Regions from separate parts of the Streptomyces sp. NPDC091289 genome, predicted to be linked through region 2. Evidence: riboswitches for the same ligand, from Rfam matches in the RefSeq annotation. Region 2 holds a riboswitch; each other region holds the start of a gene.

Region 1 (3,999 bases), on a different contig from region 2:
CCCGACCTGTGGCGCACGTTCAGGGGGCCGGACCCGGGGCGCCCGGCGGCGGCCCCGGATCCGGCCCCCTAGAAGGAGTGCCGTCGATCCTGTCGATCAGGCGTCGGCGGGGCGCTCGGCCGGCACGAAGGCGCCGGAGGCCTCCAGCATGCCCTCGCGCTCCACGACCTTGATCCGCTCACGGCCCTGGGCGGTGCCCAGCGCCTGCTCGTGGGCGTCCAGCTTGTGCCAGCCCTCCCAGGTCGTGTAGCGGACGCCGCGGCCCTCCAGGAAGGCCTCGACGGCCTCCGGAGCGGGCGTGGCCGGCTCGGGCAGCCGGCCGGCGGCGCGGTCCTCCAGGACGCAGGCGACCGTCTCGTTGGCGTCGCCCTTGGTGTGGCCGATCAGGCCGATCGGGCCGCGCTTGATCCAGCCCGTGACGTAGACCGAGGCCATGTGCTCGTCACCGGCGATGACGCGGCCCGCCTCGTGCGGGACGGTGCCGGAGGCCACGTCGAAGGGAAGCTTGGGCAGCTCCTCCGAGTAGTAGCCGACGGCGCGGTAGACGCTCTGCATGTCCCAGTCGGTGAACTGGCCGGTGCCCCGGACGTTGCCGGTGCCGTCCAGCTCGGTGCGCTCGGTGCGCAGCGCCACCACCTTGCCGTCCTCGCCGAGAATCTCGACCGGGGACTCGAAGAAGTGCAGGAACAGCTTGTGCGGGCGGTCGCCGACGTCCCGGATCGCCCAGTTCTCCAGGGTCTGCGCGACCATGTTGGCCTGCTTGTTCTCCCGGCGGGTCGCGATCGAGCCCTCGTCGTACTCGATGTCCTCGGGGTTGACGATGACCTCGATGTTGGGGGAGTGGTCCAGCTCCCGCAGCTCCATCGGGCTGAACTTGGCCTGCGCGGGGCCACGCCGCCCGAACACATGCACCTCCAGCGCCTTGTTCTCCTTGAGGCCCTGGTACACGTTGTCCGGGATCTCGGTGGGCAGCAGCTCGTCCGCCGTCTTGGCCAGGACACGGGCCACGTCCAGGGCCACGTTGCCGACGCCGAGCACGGCGACCTTCTCCGCGGTGAGCGGCCAGGTGCGCGGGACCTCGGGGTGCCCGTCGTACCAGGAGACGAACTCGGCCGCTCCGTAGGAGCCGTCCAGCTGGATGCCGGGGATGTCGAGCGCCCGGTCGGCCTCGGCGCCGGTGGAGAAGATCACCGCGTCGTAGAACGACCGCAGGTCGTCCAGGCCGATGTCGTGCGGGTAGCTGACATTGCCGAAGAGCCGGATCTGGGGCTTGTCCAGCACCTGGTGCAGGGCCTTGACGATGCCCTTGATACGCGGGTGGTCGGGGGCCACGCCGTAACGGATCAGGCCGAAGGGCGCGGGCATGCGCTCGAAGAGGTCGATGGAGACCCCCGGGTCCTGGCAGACCTCGGATTTGAGCAGCGCGTCCGCAGCATAGATACCGGCGGGGCCGGCTCCGACAATGGCGACGCGGACGGGGCGTGTCATGGCGTGGTGATCCTTCGGGGCGGGCGAACGCGGGCAGGTACAGCGTACGTCGGAGGTAAGGGTTGGCTTACCAGTCTCCACCCCACACCGTAAGCGATCGCCCCGCGGGCCCCTCGACCGGCCTCGCCCCGAGTGCCTGATTGGTCCGTTTTGCTATGCCTATATGGTTGATTTGGTCCTTTTGTTAAATCTATCCGTAAAGGGATTGCTGAGCCCTTTGCTGCATTTGCCTAGGCCTGTTTTCGCCATCGCCGCGAGCGAGTGGTGAGCATCACGTCCCAGGGGGCGGACGCAGAAGCGGATCCGTCGGTTCCCTTCTGTGCGAAGAAAGTTGACGCCATGACGGCACGGCACGGTCCGGGAATTCCGCCATTCGATCATGCGCGGAAAAGGGAATCAGGAATGCGGGGCTTGTTCCGTTCGGCGTTTCTCGCCTACGGTCACCGTCAATCCGGATGGAACGCCGAATCCTGCCGCCGTCCGGGAATCCGAAACCCACTCACGTACGGCAGGAGCGGGGGACCCAGGTAAGTCGCCGAACCGTTACCGGAACGGCTTGGGGTGAAGTCGCACGACCGTGCGGCCAGACATCTCCCGTCTGAACCCGACAGCTCACCTCGTAGGCGCCGGAGAGGAAATCCCCCATGCCCGCACAGGGTAAGCACCGCCGTCCCCAGTCCACCTCGCTGCGCCGCGGCCTCGCCGCCGTGACCACCGGCGGAGCCGTTCTCGCCCTCCCGGTGATCGGCGCCACCAGCGCCTTCGCGGCCCCCGCCCCCACCGCGGCGCCGCAGCAGGCCGCGGCCCCCGCAGCGGTGTCCGCACAGGTGAATTCCGCCGCGAAGGCCGCGCCCGCCCAGCATTCCGTGGTGGCCGGTGAAACGCTTTCCAAGATCGCCCGCGAACATTCCGTCAGCGGCGGCTGGGAGAAGCTGTACGAAGGCAACCGGAAGATCGTCGGAGAGAATCCCGATCTTATTCACCCGGGTATCAAGCTGACCCTCGGAAACAAGGCCGCCGCCCCGTCGGACGCCAAGTCCGGCAAGGCTTCCCCGTCCGTCGCGCGCGGTGCGTCGGCGGACCGCGCCGACCGTTCGGAGCGCAGCAAGGCCGCCCCCGTGGCGCAGGCCGCTCCGGCCGCCGCGAAGGCCGTCACGTACACGAACGACCTCGACGGCTGGATCAAGGAGTCGCTGGCGGTCATGGCCGAGCAGGGCATCCCCGGCACCTACGAGGGCATCCACCGCAACATCATGCGCGAGTCCTCGGGCAACCCGGCCGCGATCAACAACTGGGACTCCAACGCGGTCAAGGGCACCCCGTCCAAGGGTCTGCTCCAGGTCATCGACCCGACCTTCCAGGCGTACCACGTGCCCGGCACCTCGACCGACAGTTACGACCCGGTCGCCAACATCACGGCCGCGTGCAACTACGCCGCGGACCGCTACGGCTCGATCGACAACGTCTTCGGCGCCTACTGATCGACCCCGCGCCCAGGGCGGAGGGGCTCCGGACCGAACGGTCCGGGGCCCCTCTGTCATGCCGGGCGGGGCCGGGAAGTTACCCCCAAGTTTCTAGTGACTTACCACGCGATCGACAGTAGAACCTGTTGCACTCTGTCGAGAGTGAGGTAGGTCACATGAACGACACCACCATGCAGGATGGCGAGGCCAAGGGTGTCTCGCGTCGAAGATTCATCGCTGGAACAGGTTCTCTTCTGGGGGTCGCGGCGCTGGCCGGTACCACCGCACCGTCCTGGGCGAGCGTGCGTGCGGCAGCGGCGCCGATCGGCTCCGGCGCACATGTACCGGTCCTGGTCATCGGCACCGGATACGGCGGCTCCGTGGCCGCCCTCCGGCTCGCCGAAGCCGGCACGGACGTCCACATGATCGAGATGGGCATGGCCTGGGACACCCCGGGCGCGGACGGCAAGATCTTCGCCAACACCACCAAGCCGGACGACCGCTCCTTCTGGCTGCGGACCCGGACCAAGCAGCCGCTGAGCAACTTCCTCGGCTTCCCCATCGACAAGGACGTCAACCGCTACACCGGCATCCTGGACGCCGAGGAGTTCGGCGGGATCACGGTCTACCAGGGCCGCGGCGTCGGCGGCGGATCCCTGGTCAACGGCGGCATGGCCGTCACCCCGCGCCGGGAGAACTTCGGCGCGATCCTCCCGACGGTGAACGCCGAGGAGATGTACAGCACCTACTACCCGCGCGCCAACAGCGGGCTGGGCGTCACCACCATCGATCCCGCCTGGTTCGACACGGTCGACTGCTACCAGTACGCGCGGGTCGGCCGAAAACACGCCCAGCGCTCCGGCTTCCCGTTCCTCTTCGTGCCCGCCGTCTACGACTGGGACTACATGAAGCAGGAGGCGGCCGGGAGCGTCCCCAAGTCGGCCCTGGACGGAGAGATCCTCTACGGCAACAACTACGGCAAGAAGTCGCTCCAGAAGACCTACCTCGACCGGATCAACGCCACCGGCCGGGTCACCATCTCCCCGCT
Region 2 (3,999 bases):
TGTAGTGCGGCTGGAGCGCGACGTACCGGGCGAGGCCCTCGCGCTCGGAGAAGTCGAGGGAGGCCGCGAGGCGCTCCGGGCTGATGTTGGAGGCGGCGATGTGCCGCACCTTGCCGTCCTTCACCAGCTGGTCGAGGGCGGTGATGATCTCCTCGACCGGGACGGTCTCGTCGTCGAAGTGCGTGTAGTAGAGGTCGATGTGGTCGGTGCCGAGCCGGCGCAGCGAGGCCTCGGCCGCGCCCTTGACGGTGCCGGCGGAGAGGCCCTTGTGGTCGGGGTGGGCGCCGGCCTTGGTGGCGACGACGATGTCGGACCGGTTGCCGCGGGAGGCGAGCCACCTGCCGATGACGGTCTCCGACTCACCGCCCCGGTTGCCCTCGACCCAGGCGGAGTACGCGTCGGCGGTGTCGATGAAGTTGCCGCCGGCCGCGACGTACGCGTCCAGGACGGCGAAGGACTGCTTCTCGTCCGCCGTCCAGCCGAAGACGTTGCCGCCGAGGGCGAGGGGGAAGACCTGGAGATCGGAGGTGCCGAGCGTGCGTGCGGAAGTCATGTGAGGGTTCAACGGGCCGGGGCGGGGGCGGTATTCCGCCGCCGCGCGGGCCGCACCGCCCCCGGACAGACCGGCAGCCCTGACGTCGGGGGGTGTGCGTCAGGGCTGCCGGGGTTTCAGGGGGCCGGCGACGAAGGACGTCGGCCGGGGCCCGGGGCCCGAGGAGGGCCGGTGGAGGGCCGAGGGCTCAGACGTTCAGGCCCTTGCTGTTCAGCCAGGCCATCGGGTCCATCGCCGAACCGCCCGCGGTGCGGACCTCCAGGTGGAGGTGGGTGCCGGTGACATTGCCGGTGGCGCCCATGCGGCCGATGGTCTGACCGGTGGTGACCTTCTGGCCGACGGAGACGTCGATCGAGGACTGGTGCGCGTACCAGATCTCCGTGCCGTCCTCCAGCTGGAGGACCGTGCGGTAGCCGTACGAGCCGGACCAGCCGGCCGACGTGATGGTGCCGCTGTGCACGGCCTTGAGCGGCGCACCGGTCGACCCGGCGAAGTCGAGACCGGTGTGCTGGCCGGAGGACCACATCGCGCCGGACTGACCGTAGGTCGAGGTGAGCGTGTACGAGGAGGTGGGCAGGGAGAAGCTGGCGGCGAGCTTGGCGAGACGCTCCGCTTCCTTCTTCTTCGCGGCTGCCTCCTCCGCCGCCTTCTTCTTCGCGGCGGCCTCGGCCTCGGCCCGGTCCTGCTGCTTCTTGGCCTCCTCCGCCGCCTTCTCGGCCGCGGCCTTCTCCGCCGCGGCCTTGGCCTCGGCGTCGGCGCTGGCCTGCTGCTGCTCGGCCTGCTGGAGGATCCGGGCGCGCAGGGCCTCGCCCGCGTCGGTGCCCTGCTCGGCCTCGGCGCCGGTGAGGCCGACGTTGGTGAGCGGTGCGGCCGCGGCGACCGGGGCGGGCTCCGCGTCGTCCGACATGAAGGACCCGACGCCGGGAAGGGACTTGGCGTCGGGGAGGTTGTCCGCGATGGAATCGGGAAGAGAGATGGAGACCGGCGCCTTGTCCTGCGCGGTGGCCATGCCGCCCGCACCGACAGCCGCTATGACGCCGACCCCGAGGACGGTGGAGCTACGGGCCAGACCACGCTGCTTGGCTACGCGGTGCCTGCCGCGCACGGGACGGATGGACTCCTCGGTGGGATTCCACTCCTCCCAGGACCGCTCCGCGTCACCGAAGGTGTCGGCACTGAAGGGTGACGGGGCCTCAGGGGCAGGCTTGTTGGACGCCACGTGGGCGCACTCCTTTCCTTCCTTCTCGCCTACCGGGTTAGCTGACGGGTTCGGAGCAGGAAGGTCTCCTACGGGCCCCTCCGTCTCTCACGAGACGCAGGCGTCCGATTCACCCCATGTAGGTGGTTCCCCGGTTTCCTTGCGGAATTCGGCGCTCGCGCGCGGCGCCGTCTCTGACGACGGCTGTGACGACCGCGCTGCGTTATCGAACGTTAATAGACGCACGGGCCCGATTCCAAGCTGTTCCTGTTGATCATTAACGAACACGACCGGGATGTACGGGTCACAAGCGGGTGGAATCGGGCGACTTGACCGCGGCTCAGTCGCACCTCTTTTTCTGACGTTGTGTCAAATGTTATGCGGAGCGGTGCCCTTCGGTTACGCACCGTGTCATCGCCCGCATCAGTGTGCCGCGTCGTCGCCCCGGCCCACGATCTTCACCGTCGTCCGGCGCACGGGCTGCCCCTCCGCCGGCCGGCCGACCGCGAGCAGCGCCATGTCGTCCGTGGACCGCCCCCCGGTGTGCAGCCGTACGTCGTCGGTCAGCGCCGACAGCAGCTCCTCGGGACCCGGGAAGATCCGGCCGCGCAGCCGGGCCGCCGGATCGTAGAAGACCCCGTTCGCGTCCCGGGCCTCCGACAGGCCGTCCGTGAAGGCGAGGAGCGTCGCGCCTGCGGGCATCTCCCACGCGTCGGCCCGGTCCGGCCACACCCCCAGGTCCATCCCCAGCGGCATCGCGGGCACCGAGGGCGCCAGCACCTCCAGGGCGCCGTCCGCGTGCAGCAGGATCGGCTCGGGGTGACCGCGGTTGACGAGGCGCAGCGAGGCCGAACCGGGCGGGATCTCGGCCAGCACGGCGGTGATGAACCCCTCCATGGCGTCCAGCCCGTACCGTCGGGTCCCCTCCCGTGCCAGCGCCCGCTCCAGCCGCTGCGCCACGCCCTCCAGCGAGAGCTCCTGCTCGGCGGCCTCCCGGAACGCCCCGATGATCACCGCCACCGCCTCGACGGCGTCCAGCCCCTTGCCGCGTACGTCGCCGACGACCAGGCGTACGCCGTACGGGGTGTCCGCGACGGCGAACAGGTCGCCGCCCACGAACTCGTCCGCCTGCGCCGCCTCGTACCGCGCGGCGACCTGGAGCCCGCCGATCCGCTCGGCCGGCGTCGGCAGCACGGCCCGCATGGCGGTCTCCGCGATGACCCGGGCCGAGGCCAGCTGCTCGTTGCTGCGCCGCACGACCCCGTTGATGAGGAGGGCGAGCACCGCGGCGGTGAGCACGGTGATCATCTCGATGACGGGGACCACCTGGGTGGACGTCCCGTCGGAGAGCCGCATCGCGATGACGGAGAGGATCGCGGCGATGCCGGTGCGGACGGTCCGGGACAGCGAGAAGAACGGTGCGGCGATCAGCGGGGCCGCGACGAACAGGGGGACGGCGGTGAAGTTGGGCGGCGCCAGCGAGTCGAACACCAGCCCGCCGACGATCAGCAGGGCGGGCAGTATCCGGACGAACCGGCGTGACCCCCGGCTGTCGGGCGTCACATTGCCCTCCGGGGACCCGAACACCGCACGGCCCACGGCGTCGATGCTCCCCGCCGTGCCGCTACGCCGTCTCTCGGCCATCCCCACCTGTGCACTCCTGCCCGGTCCACCCACGGCTGCGGACGGTACCGCGCCCCGTCCAGGCTTCCCGGAGCCGCGCCGAGCGGCGACTCCGCATCGGCCGAATAGGGGGAAGCGGACGGAGTCCCGGCCTTTCCGTGGTCAGTCGGAGAGCCGGTGTTCCGCGTAGACCGTCAGTGCGTCCCGTACGAAGGCGGCGGTGCCGTCCCCGTAGCGATCGTAGTTCTTTCCGAAGCGGGGATCGGCGACATACATCTGACCGAGCCCGATCACGTACGAACGGCTGGGCTCCTTGGCCGACGACAGCCAGGCGCAGTGCCGCCGCGCGAGTTCCTGCGCCTCGGCCCCGTCGGCGGCGAGCCCGGCCTCCCTGGCCCGCCCCCAGTCGCGCGCGATGGCCTCGTGCTCGTCCTGGAACGCCCGCTTCTCCCGGTCCCCGAGCGAACGCCACCAGCGGTCGCCCTCCTCGTACGCGTCCCGGCCCCAGCGCTCGGTCACCTCCTGCTCGTGGGCGGTGTGGTCGAACCCGTCGAACATTTCCTCGGCCATGAGTTCCGTCCCCTCCTGGGTCTTGTGGAGAGTGGTCCGCACCGAGGCGATCTGC
Region 3 (3,999 bases), on a different contig from region 2:
CAGGGCGTTGGCGGAGCCCTCCTCGATGCCGCGGGCGAGGCGCTCGGGGTTGGTGACGAAGAGGTCGTCGCCGACGATCTGGACCTTGGCCCCGATGCGGTCGGTGATGACCTTCCAGCCGGCCCAGTCGTCCTCGTACAGCGGGTCCTCGATGGAGACCAGCGGGTACGCGGAGACGAGCTCCTCGTAGTACTCGGTCATCTCGGCGGCCGAGCGGGACTTGCCCTCGAACTCGTAGACGCCGTCCTTGTAGAACTCGGACGCGGCGACGTCGAGCGCGAGCGCCACGTCACGGCCCGGGACGTAGCCGGCCTCCTTGATGGCCTCGACGATGAGGTCCAGGGCGGCGCGGTTGGAGTCCAGGTTCGGGGCGAAGCCGCCCTCGTCGCCGAGTCCGGTGGACAGGCCCTTGGTCTTGAGGACCTTCTTCAGCGTGTGGTAGATCTCCGCGCCCCAGCGCAGGGCCTCGGAGAAGGACTCCGCGCCGATCGGGGCGATCATGAACTCCTGGATGTCCACGTTGGAGTCGGCGTGCGAGCCGCCGTTCAGGATGTTCATCATCGGAACGGGCAGCAGGTGCGCGTTCGGGCCGCCGAGGTAGCGGAAGAGCGGCAGGTCGGACGCCTCGGAGGCGGCGTGCGCGACGGCCAGCGAGACGCCGAGGATGGCGTTCGCGCCGAGCGAGGCCTTGTTCTCGGTGGCGTCCAGGTCGAACATCGCCTGGTCGATGAGGCGCTGCTCGGTGGCGTCGTACCCGACGAGCTCCGGGCCGATCTGCTCGATGACGGCGAGGACGGCCTTCTCGACGCCCTTGCCCTGGTAACGGTTGGGGTCACCGTCGCGAAGCTCAACAGCCTCGAACGCACCGGTGGAGGCGCCGGACGGAACAGCAGCACGGCCCGTGCTGCCGTCGTCGAGGCCAACCTCGACCTCGACCGTGGGGTTGCCCCGGGAGTCGAGGATTTCCCTGGCTACGACGACGTCGATGGACGGCACGAGGCATCTCCTTCTGGGATCTGACACTGGTTGTGCAGGGTCACTGTGGCCTTGCGGCACGAGCCTATCCGGCCCGGCCGCGTCGGCCAGCCGAGCGCCCGCCTCCTGGGACGAAAAAGGACCCAAGGGCCTGCATCCCGGGACAAAACTCTAGAAATCTACTGGTCGGTAACAAAAACTGCCGACAAGAGGTGAACGCAAACCGCGCTCACCGGGGTCCCGGCTCGCCCGGGCCCCGCCCACGAAGAACCCGGCCCGGCGCGCTGGGGGGAAGAGCGCGCCGGGCCGGGAAGCCGTGCGAGGGAGGGTGCCGCCGGACACCCTCCCTCCGGGGAGGAGAGACGGCGTCTTACTTCAGGTGGAGCTGCTGACCCGGGAAGATCAGGTCCGCGTCCTTGACGATGTCGTCGTTGAGCTGGAAGAGCTTGCTCCAGCCGCCCTTGACACCCTCCTTCTCGGCGATCTTGCTCAGGGTGTCGCCGGTCTTGACCTTGTACTCGCCGTCACCCTTCTGGACCTTCTCGCCGGTCGGGGTGGTGACGGTCTTCTTGCTCTCGGCCTTCTTCTCGGCCTGCGGAGCGGGGCGCTGCTCGGAGCGCGTGGTGGGCTGCTCGGCCTGACGCTCGGGCTGCGCCTGCTCGGGCTTGCTCTCGGACTGGCCGGAGCCGGTGTTCACGCCCGGGTCCACACCGTCGTTGGTGAGGCCACCGGCGCCGGCGCAGGCCCAGGCGCCCGGACCCTGGAGGTCGAGGAGCTTCTCGGCGGTGGCGATCTGCTGGTCCTTGGAGGCCAGGTCGGCGCGCGAGGCGTACTGCGTACCGCCGGCGGCGGCCCAGCTGGACTGCGAGAACTGCAGCCCGCCGTAGTAGCCGTTGCCGGTGTTGATGGACCAGTTGCCGCCGGACTCGCACTGGGCGACGGCGTCCCAGGTCTCGACGGAGGCGGCGGACGCGCTGGTCGCACCCATCAGCGGGACGGCGACGGCGGCACCGGTGACACCCGCGAGGGTGGCGAGACGGGTGGCCTTGGACGGGCGGCGGTGCTTGCCCTTGCTGTTCAGCAGCATGGAACGAATCTCCTCACCGACGCCTACGAGGTGAGCTGTCGGGTTCGGGCTGATGAGTTGCCCGGTCGCACGGTGCTGCACGCGACTTCACCCCAAGCCGTTCCCGTACGTCCCGTCGGTTCGACGAGGCGTCCGGACCCGGCGGCCTACCTGGGTCCCCCGCTCCTGCCTACGGCGCTTACGCGTCTGTTCCCTTCGACCGACGGCAGGATTCGGCGTGACGGTCGACGGGGCCCGCGGTGCGAGCGGCTACGACCGTAAACACAGGCAACCCCGACATTCAAAGATGGACATAGAGGGCAATCGCCCCGAACTCACCGCGACCGATGGACTATTTCCGCAGGTCGGGAGCGATGCGCGCGGACCAGCCGGACGAGACCCGCCAGTTGAAGCAAAGAGACCCATGTCTCACTTCCGCAAAAGTGGACATAGGCCTCTGAACTGCCTGATTTTTCGGAGCGTTTTCGCCCGATTTGAATCAGTTGGCGGCGGGCGCCCCGGCGGACTTCCCGGCGCTCTCCGACGCGGACCCGTCCGCGCCCTGACCCAGCCCCAGATCCAGGCTCTGGCCGGGCAGGATCAGATCCGGGTCGGAGCCCAGGAGGTCCTTGTTCGTCTCGTACAGGCCGGTCCAGCCACCGGGAAGTTCCTGCGCGTCAGCGATGGCCCAGAGGTTGTCGCCGGGCTGCACCGTGTACGCGCCGACGGTCGCCGAGCCACCGTCGCGCGCATCGCCGTCGCCGCGCGAGGCGTGCCGGCCGGACTCACGGGGGCCGCCGCCCTGGCCCGCGTCGGCCTCCTCGGGTGCGGGGGCGCCCCGGTGCTTGCCTCCCTTGCCGTCCTCGCCCTTCGAGGCGTCGGGGGTGCCGGAGGGGTTCGTGGCGTCGGGGGCGTCGGAGGCCGGCGGGGCGGAGGGCGTCACCGAGGAGTCGGGAGCGTCGCTCCCCTTCCCCGTACCGCCACTGCCTCCCTTGTCGGCCTTGTCAGCCTTGTCGTTCTTATCGCCCTTGTCGGGCTTGCCGCTCTCGTCACCCTTGTCGTTCTTCTCGGCCTTCTCACCCTTACCGGATTCATCCGCTTCACCGGTCGGGTCGGCCGAGGGGTCCGCCGACGGATCGGCGGACGGGTCGGGTGACGGCGAGGTGCCCGGGTCGACGCCGGGCAGGCTGCCGTCCACCGCGAGACCGGAGATGACCGCACAGCTGGGCCACGCCTTCGGCCCCTGGTCGCCCAGGACCTTCTCGGCGACGGAGATCTGCTGCGACCGGCTGGCGAGGTCGGCGCGGGGCGCGAACGCCGTGCCGCCGTACGCCGACCAGGTCTCCTGCGAGAACTGGAGCCCGCCGTAGTAGCCGTTGCCGAGGTCGGCGCTCCACATGCCGCCGCTCTCACACTCCGCGACCCGGTCCCAGGTGGTGGCCTCGGCCGCGTGCACGCCGCTCGCACCGAGCAGCGGGATGGCGATGGCCGATCCCGTCACACCTGCGGCGACGACGATGGCGGGTGCCTGGCGAGGGCGGCGGTGTCTGCCGTTCGCGGAGCCCATGGGTATGCCTTCCGTGCGACTGACAAGCGAGTGACCTGAACGCCGCGCAGCAGAAATCCGTGCCTGCACCGGCGCACAAGTGACGCGTGAGCAACGAGCGACCGACGCGTCGAACCGTGAACCTAGCGGGACTCGAACGTGTGTCACAAGTCGATGCAGCGCAGATCACGTGAAAGTCACAGAGTTGACAGCGTGTCACTTTTTTCGGAACGGCGGCCCGGCGTGAACTCGACGGGAAGTGTGCGCAGTCCGCGCATGATGAGCCCGCCACGCCAGCGCAAATCGGCAGCTTCTCCCGCAAGTCGCAGGTCAGGGAGGCGTCTCAACAGCGTGGCCAACGCGGTCTGCCCCTCCAGCCTGGCCAGCGGCAGCGGCTCCGTGGCGTAACGCC
Region 4 (3,999 bases), on a different contig from region 2:
ACGGCGGCGAGTTCCTGGAGGTTCTCGATACGGGTCTCGTCCTGCGGGTCCGTGGAGGACTGGAGCTCGGCGAGATAGCCCGTGCGCTCCAGGACGGCTTCCAGCACGACGGCGGGCCCGGCGCCGGACTCGACGATCGTGCGCAGCTCCTCCATCAGCGTGTTGAAGCGCTTGACGGCGTTGGCCGAGCGGGCGGCCATGCCGTACGCCTCGTCGACGCGGCGCAGCGCCTGCGGGAAGGAGATCTTCTCGCGCATCGACAGCGCGTCGATCATCGCTTCGGCGCGGTCGCCGATGCCGCGCTTGGGGACGTTGAGGATGCGGCGGAGCGGGACGGTGTCCTCGGGGTTGGCGAGGACCCGGAGGTAGGCCAGGACGTCCCGGACCTCCTTGCGCTCGTAGAAGCGCACGCCGCCGACGACCTTGTAGGGCAGGCCGACGCGGATGAAGATCTCTTCGAAGACACGGGACTGGGCGTTGGTGCGGTAGAAGACGGCGACGTCGCCCGCCTTGGCGTCGCCCGCGTCGGTGAGCCGGTCGATCTCGTCGGCGACGAACTGCGCCTCGTCGTGCTCGGTGTCCGCGACATAGCCGGTGATGCGGGCGCCGGAACCGGCGTTGGTCCAGAGGTTCTTCGGGCGGCGGCTCTCGTTGCGCTCGATGACGGCGTTGGCGGCGGAGAGGATCGTCTGCGTGGAGCGGTAGTTCTGCTCCAGCATGATCGTCGTCGCGCTCGGATAGTCCTCCTCGAACTGGAGGATGTTGCGGATGGTCGCGCCGCGGAAGGCGTAGATCGACTGGTCCGCGTCGCCCACCACGCACAGCTCGGCGGGGGCGTCGGCCTCTCCGGCCGGGCCGACCAGCTCCCGTACCAGCGTGTACTGGGCGTGGTTGGTGTCCTGGTACTCGTCGACGAGGACGTGGCGGAAGCGGCGGCGGTAGTGCTCGGCGACGTCCGGGAAGGCCTGGAGGAGGTGGACCGTCGTCATGATGATGTCGTCGAAGTCCAGGGCGTTGGCCTCGCGCAGGCGGGCCTGGTAGAGCGCGTACGCCTGGGCCAGGGTCTTCTCGAAGCCATCGGCCGCCTGTCCGGCGAAGGTCTCCTCGTCGATGAGCTCGTTCTTGAGGTTGGAGACCTTGGCGGTGAAGGACTTCGGCGGGAAGCGCTTGGGGTCCAGGTCGAGGTCGCGGCAGACCAGGGCCATCAGGCGCTTGGAGTCGGCGGCGTCGTAGATCGAGAAGGACGAGGTGAAGCCGAGCTTCTTCGACTCGCGGCGCAGGATGCGGACGCACGCGCTGTGGAAGGTCATGACCCACATGGCGTTGGCGCGCGGGCCGACGAGCTGCTCGACGCGCTCCTTCATCTCGCCCGCGGCCTTGTTGGTGAAGGTGATCGCGAGGATCTGCCCGGGGTGCGTGCCGCGCTCGGCCAGCAGGTGGGCGATGCGGTGGGTGAGCACCCGGGTCTTGCCGGAGCCGGCCCCGGCGACGATGAGCAGCGGGGACCCGGCGTGCACGACGGCGGCGCGCTGCTCGGTGTTCAGCCCGTCGAGCAGCGCGGCGGCGTCGATCACCGGGCGCGGGTGACCGTCCCGGTAATACCCGTCCCGGGGCGGCGGGGGCGCGTCGTAGACGCCCTCGAAGAGTCCCTCCGGCACCGCTTCGGGCGCGTGGTCCTCGGGGGGCGGCGGGGGGCCGTCCTCCGCGGGCTGGAGGCCGGTCAGGAAACTGTCGTCAAAGAGGCTGCTCATCGCCTACCGAGTCTAGGCGGCCGCACCGACAACGATCCGCCGAAGCCGGGAAGCGGTGACCTCGGTCCTACGCAGGTCCTACGCACGGAGACCGGACGCCCACGTTCCGTGAAGGATCGCCCGGTCGGAAGGGGTGGGCAGCCCCCGATCCGAAAAGGTCACGAAAATGTATCGGGCATATCGCTCATCCTCCTTCCCAGCGGTGCCACGGGTTGGCTAGCGTGCTCGGTCAGGTGATCCGTACCTCCCTGAGGCGAACCGCGCCTAACGGACACCTCTGCCGAATCCGTCCTGCCGTCCTGGCAGTTCGGAACCGGGGACCCACACGCAGAACCGGGGTGAATCGGTCCGTGCCCTCGCATCCGGACCGTAGGACAGCCTTCCGTTCCGTCCGAACCCGACAGCTAACCCGGTAGGCGGTCCACGGAAGGAGATGCCGGTCTTGGCATCGCATCGCAAGCCGCGCACGAAGGTGCGCACCACCACCCCTGCCGTCGGGCTGACGACGGCCGCGCTGGCCTCCGTGACGTTGCTCTCCACGCAGAGCGCCACGGCCGCGCCCGCGGAGCCGAAGCCCGCCATCGAGGAAGTCCAGAAGAAGGTCGACGCCCTGTACCGGCAGGCGGGCTCCGCGACCCAGGAGTACAACCGGGCCAAGGCCGCGTCCGCGTCGCAGCAGAAGAAGGTCGACACGCTGCTCTCCGACGTGGCGAAGCGGACCGAGAAGATCAACGAGGCGCGCCGGGCGCTGGGCTCCTACGCGGCGGCCCAGTACCGCAGCGGCGGCATCGCGCCGACGGCGACGTTCTTCCTGGCGGACGACCCGCAGGGGTACTTCGACCAGAGCCGGCTCATGGACCGGGCAACCGAGCGGCAGCAGCAGGCCGTCACCGACTTCCGTACGCAGCAGGCGTCGGCGGCGAAGAAGCGCGCGGAGGCGGTGAAGAGCCTGGAGACCCTCACCGAGACGCAGGCCACGCTCGCCTCCAGCAAGAAGGACGTGCAGAACAAGCTCACCGAGGCCCGTGGCCTGCTGTCGAGGCTGACCGCCGAGGAGAAGGCGCGACTGGCGGAGCTGGAGCGCAAGAAGGAGGCCGAGGCCAAGGAGAAGGCGGCGAAGCTGGCCGCCCGGCAGGCCGCCGAGGCGAAGGCGAAGGCCGAGGCGGAGAAGAAGGCCCGCGAGGAGGCCGCGAAGGAGTCCGACGGCGGTTCGGGATCGGGCTCCGGGTCCGGGTCCGGGTCCGGGTCCGGTACGGGCACGGGGTCGGGCTCCGGCACCGGCTCCGGTACGGGCAGCGGTTACGCCGCCAAGGCGGAGAAGGTGCTGGACTTCGCCCGCGCCCAGATCGGGAAGCCGTACGTCTGGGGCGCGTCGGGCCCCTCCTCGTACGACTGCTCGGGGCTGACGCAGGCGGCGTGGCGGGAGGCGGGGGTGACCCTGCCGCGGACCACCTGGGACCAGGTGAAGGTCGGCACCCGGGTCGCCACCTCGGACCTGCAGCCGGGGGACCTGGTCTTCTTCTACGACGACATCAGCCACGTCGGCATCTACAAGGGCGACGGGATGATGATCCACGCCCCGAAGCCGGGTGCGAACGTGCGCGAGGAGTCGATCTACTACATGCCGATCTACGGGAGCGTGCGCCCGGCGTAGTAGGCAGTAGCAGTAGTACGGAGCCGGGGCGGCCGGTCACAGTTGGCGGCCGCCCCCGGAAGGCCGTGGTCCGGCCTCAGGTCCAGACGGTGGCGATGAAGATGTTGGCGACCGTCAGCCCGCCGACCGCCGCGAACGCGCCCTTGTCGACCTTCTCGTCGTCCCGCTTGACGTAGACCAGGGCGAGGATCACGACCAGCAGCGCCAGCTTGATGCCGATCTTGACGTTGTTCACGGTCTGGTCGTCGGCCTGGTTGAGGCCGACCAGGGCGATTCCGGTGACCAGCATGGTCAGCGCGCCGTGAAGCATCGCGGGGACGAAGCGGGCGGTCCCCGCCCCCATGGCCTTCATCTGCGTCAGGAAGCCGCCCAGCAGGGAGGCGATGCCGATGATGTGCAGGGCGACGAAGACATTGATGAGTACGTCCATGGCTCCGGAGCCTAGCCATGACCAAAGTTTCACCTTTCAGTGAGGCAAGCCTTCGTTGATCGCTTCGATCATCAGCGATCGGCGAAACGTCACATCAGGGCAATAGCTGTCATGGTGACCCTTTTCCGCGCACCCGGATTAGCGTCCTTCACGGACCCGCCGGT

Evidence for each region. A riboswitch is a leader RNA that binds a small molecule or an ion and turns the genes downstream of it on or off. The one in region 2 is predicted to bind cyclic di-AMP.
Region 1: another riboswitch for cyclic di-AMP. It lies ahead of ACIQPT_RS00660 (transglycosylase SLT domain-containing protein); the one in region 2 lies ahead of ACIQPT_RS13500 (M23 family metallopeptidase).
Region 3: another riboswitch for cyclic di-AMP. It lies ahead of ACIQPT_RS12910 (transglycosylase family protein); the one in region 2 lies ahead of ACIQPT_RS13500 (M23 family metallopeptidase).
Region 4: another riboswitch for cyclic di-AMP. It lies ahead of ACIQPT_RS10500 (NlpC/P60 family protein); the one in region 2 lies ahead of ACIQPT_RS13500 (M23 family metallopeptidase).

What each region holds. Positions count from the first base shown of each region.
Region 1 is NZ_JBIVUT010000001.1:178,901-182,899, reverse strand. It holds gene ACIQPT_RS00670 (SpoIIE family protein phosphatase) at 1-72, shown strand, start outside; gene ACIQPT_RS00665 (FAD-dependent oxidoreductase) at 97-1,488, opposite strand; cyclic di-AMP (ydaO/yuaA leader) riboswitch at 1,940-2,127, shown strand; gene ACIQPT_RS00660 (transglycosylase SLT domain-containing protein) at 2,133-2,969, shown strand; gene ACIQPT_RS00655 (GMC oxidoreductase) at 3,128-3,999, shown strand, end outside.
Region 2 is NZ_JBIVUT010000009.1:18,375-22,373, forward strand. It holds gene ACIQPT_RS13495 (aldo/keto reductase) at 1-553, opposite strand, end outside; gene ACIQPT_RS13500 (M23 family metallopeptidase) at 741-1,772, opposite strand; cyclic di-AMP (ydaO/yuaA leader) riboswitch at 1,784-1,936, opposite strand; gene ACIQPT_RS13505 (PP2C family protein-serine/threonine phosphatase) at 2,175-3,395, opposite strand; gene ACIQPT_RS13510 (MerR family transcriptional regulator) at 3,537-3,999, opposite strand, start outside.
Region 3 is NZ_JBIVUT010000008.1:171,439-175,437, reverse strand. It holds gene eno (phosphopyruvate hydratase) at 1-996, opposite strand, end outside; gene ACIQPT_RS12910 (transglycosylase family protein) at 1,346-2,062, opposite strand; cyclic di-AMP (ydaO/yuaA leader) riboswitch at 2,068-2,249, opposite strand; gene ACIQPT_RS12905 (transglycosylase family protein) at 2,541-3,608, opposite strand; partial or broken gene ACIQPT_RS12900 (cytochrome P450) at 3,785-3,976, opposite strand.
Region 4 is NZ_JBIVUT010000006.1:301,974-305,972, reverse strand. It holds gene pcrA (DNA helicase PcrA) at 1-1,751, opposite strand, end outside; cyclic di-AMP (ydaO/yuaA leader) riboswitch at 2,020-2,186, shown strand; gene ACIQPT_RS10500 (NlpC/P60 family protein) at 2,194-3,405, shown strand; gene ACIQPT_RS10495 (hypothetical protein) at 3,482-3,835, opposite strand.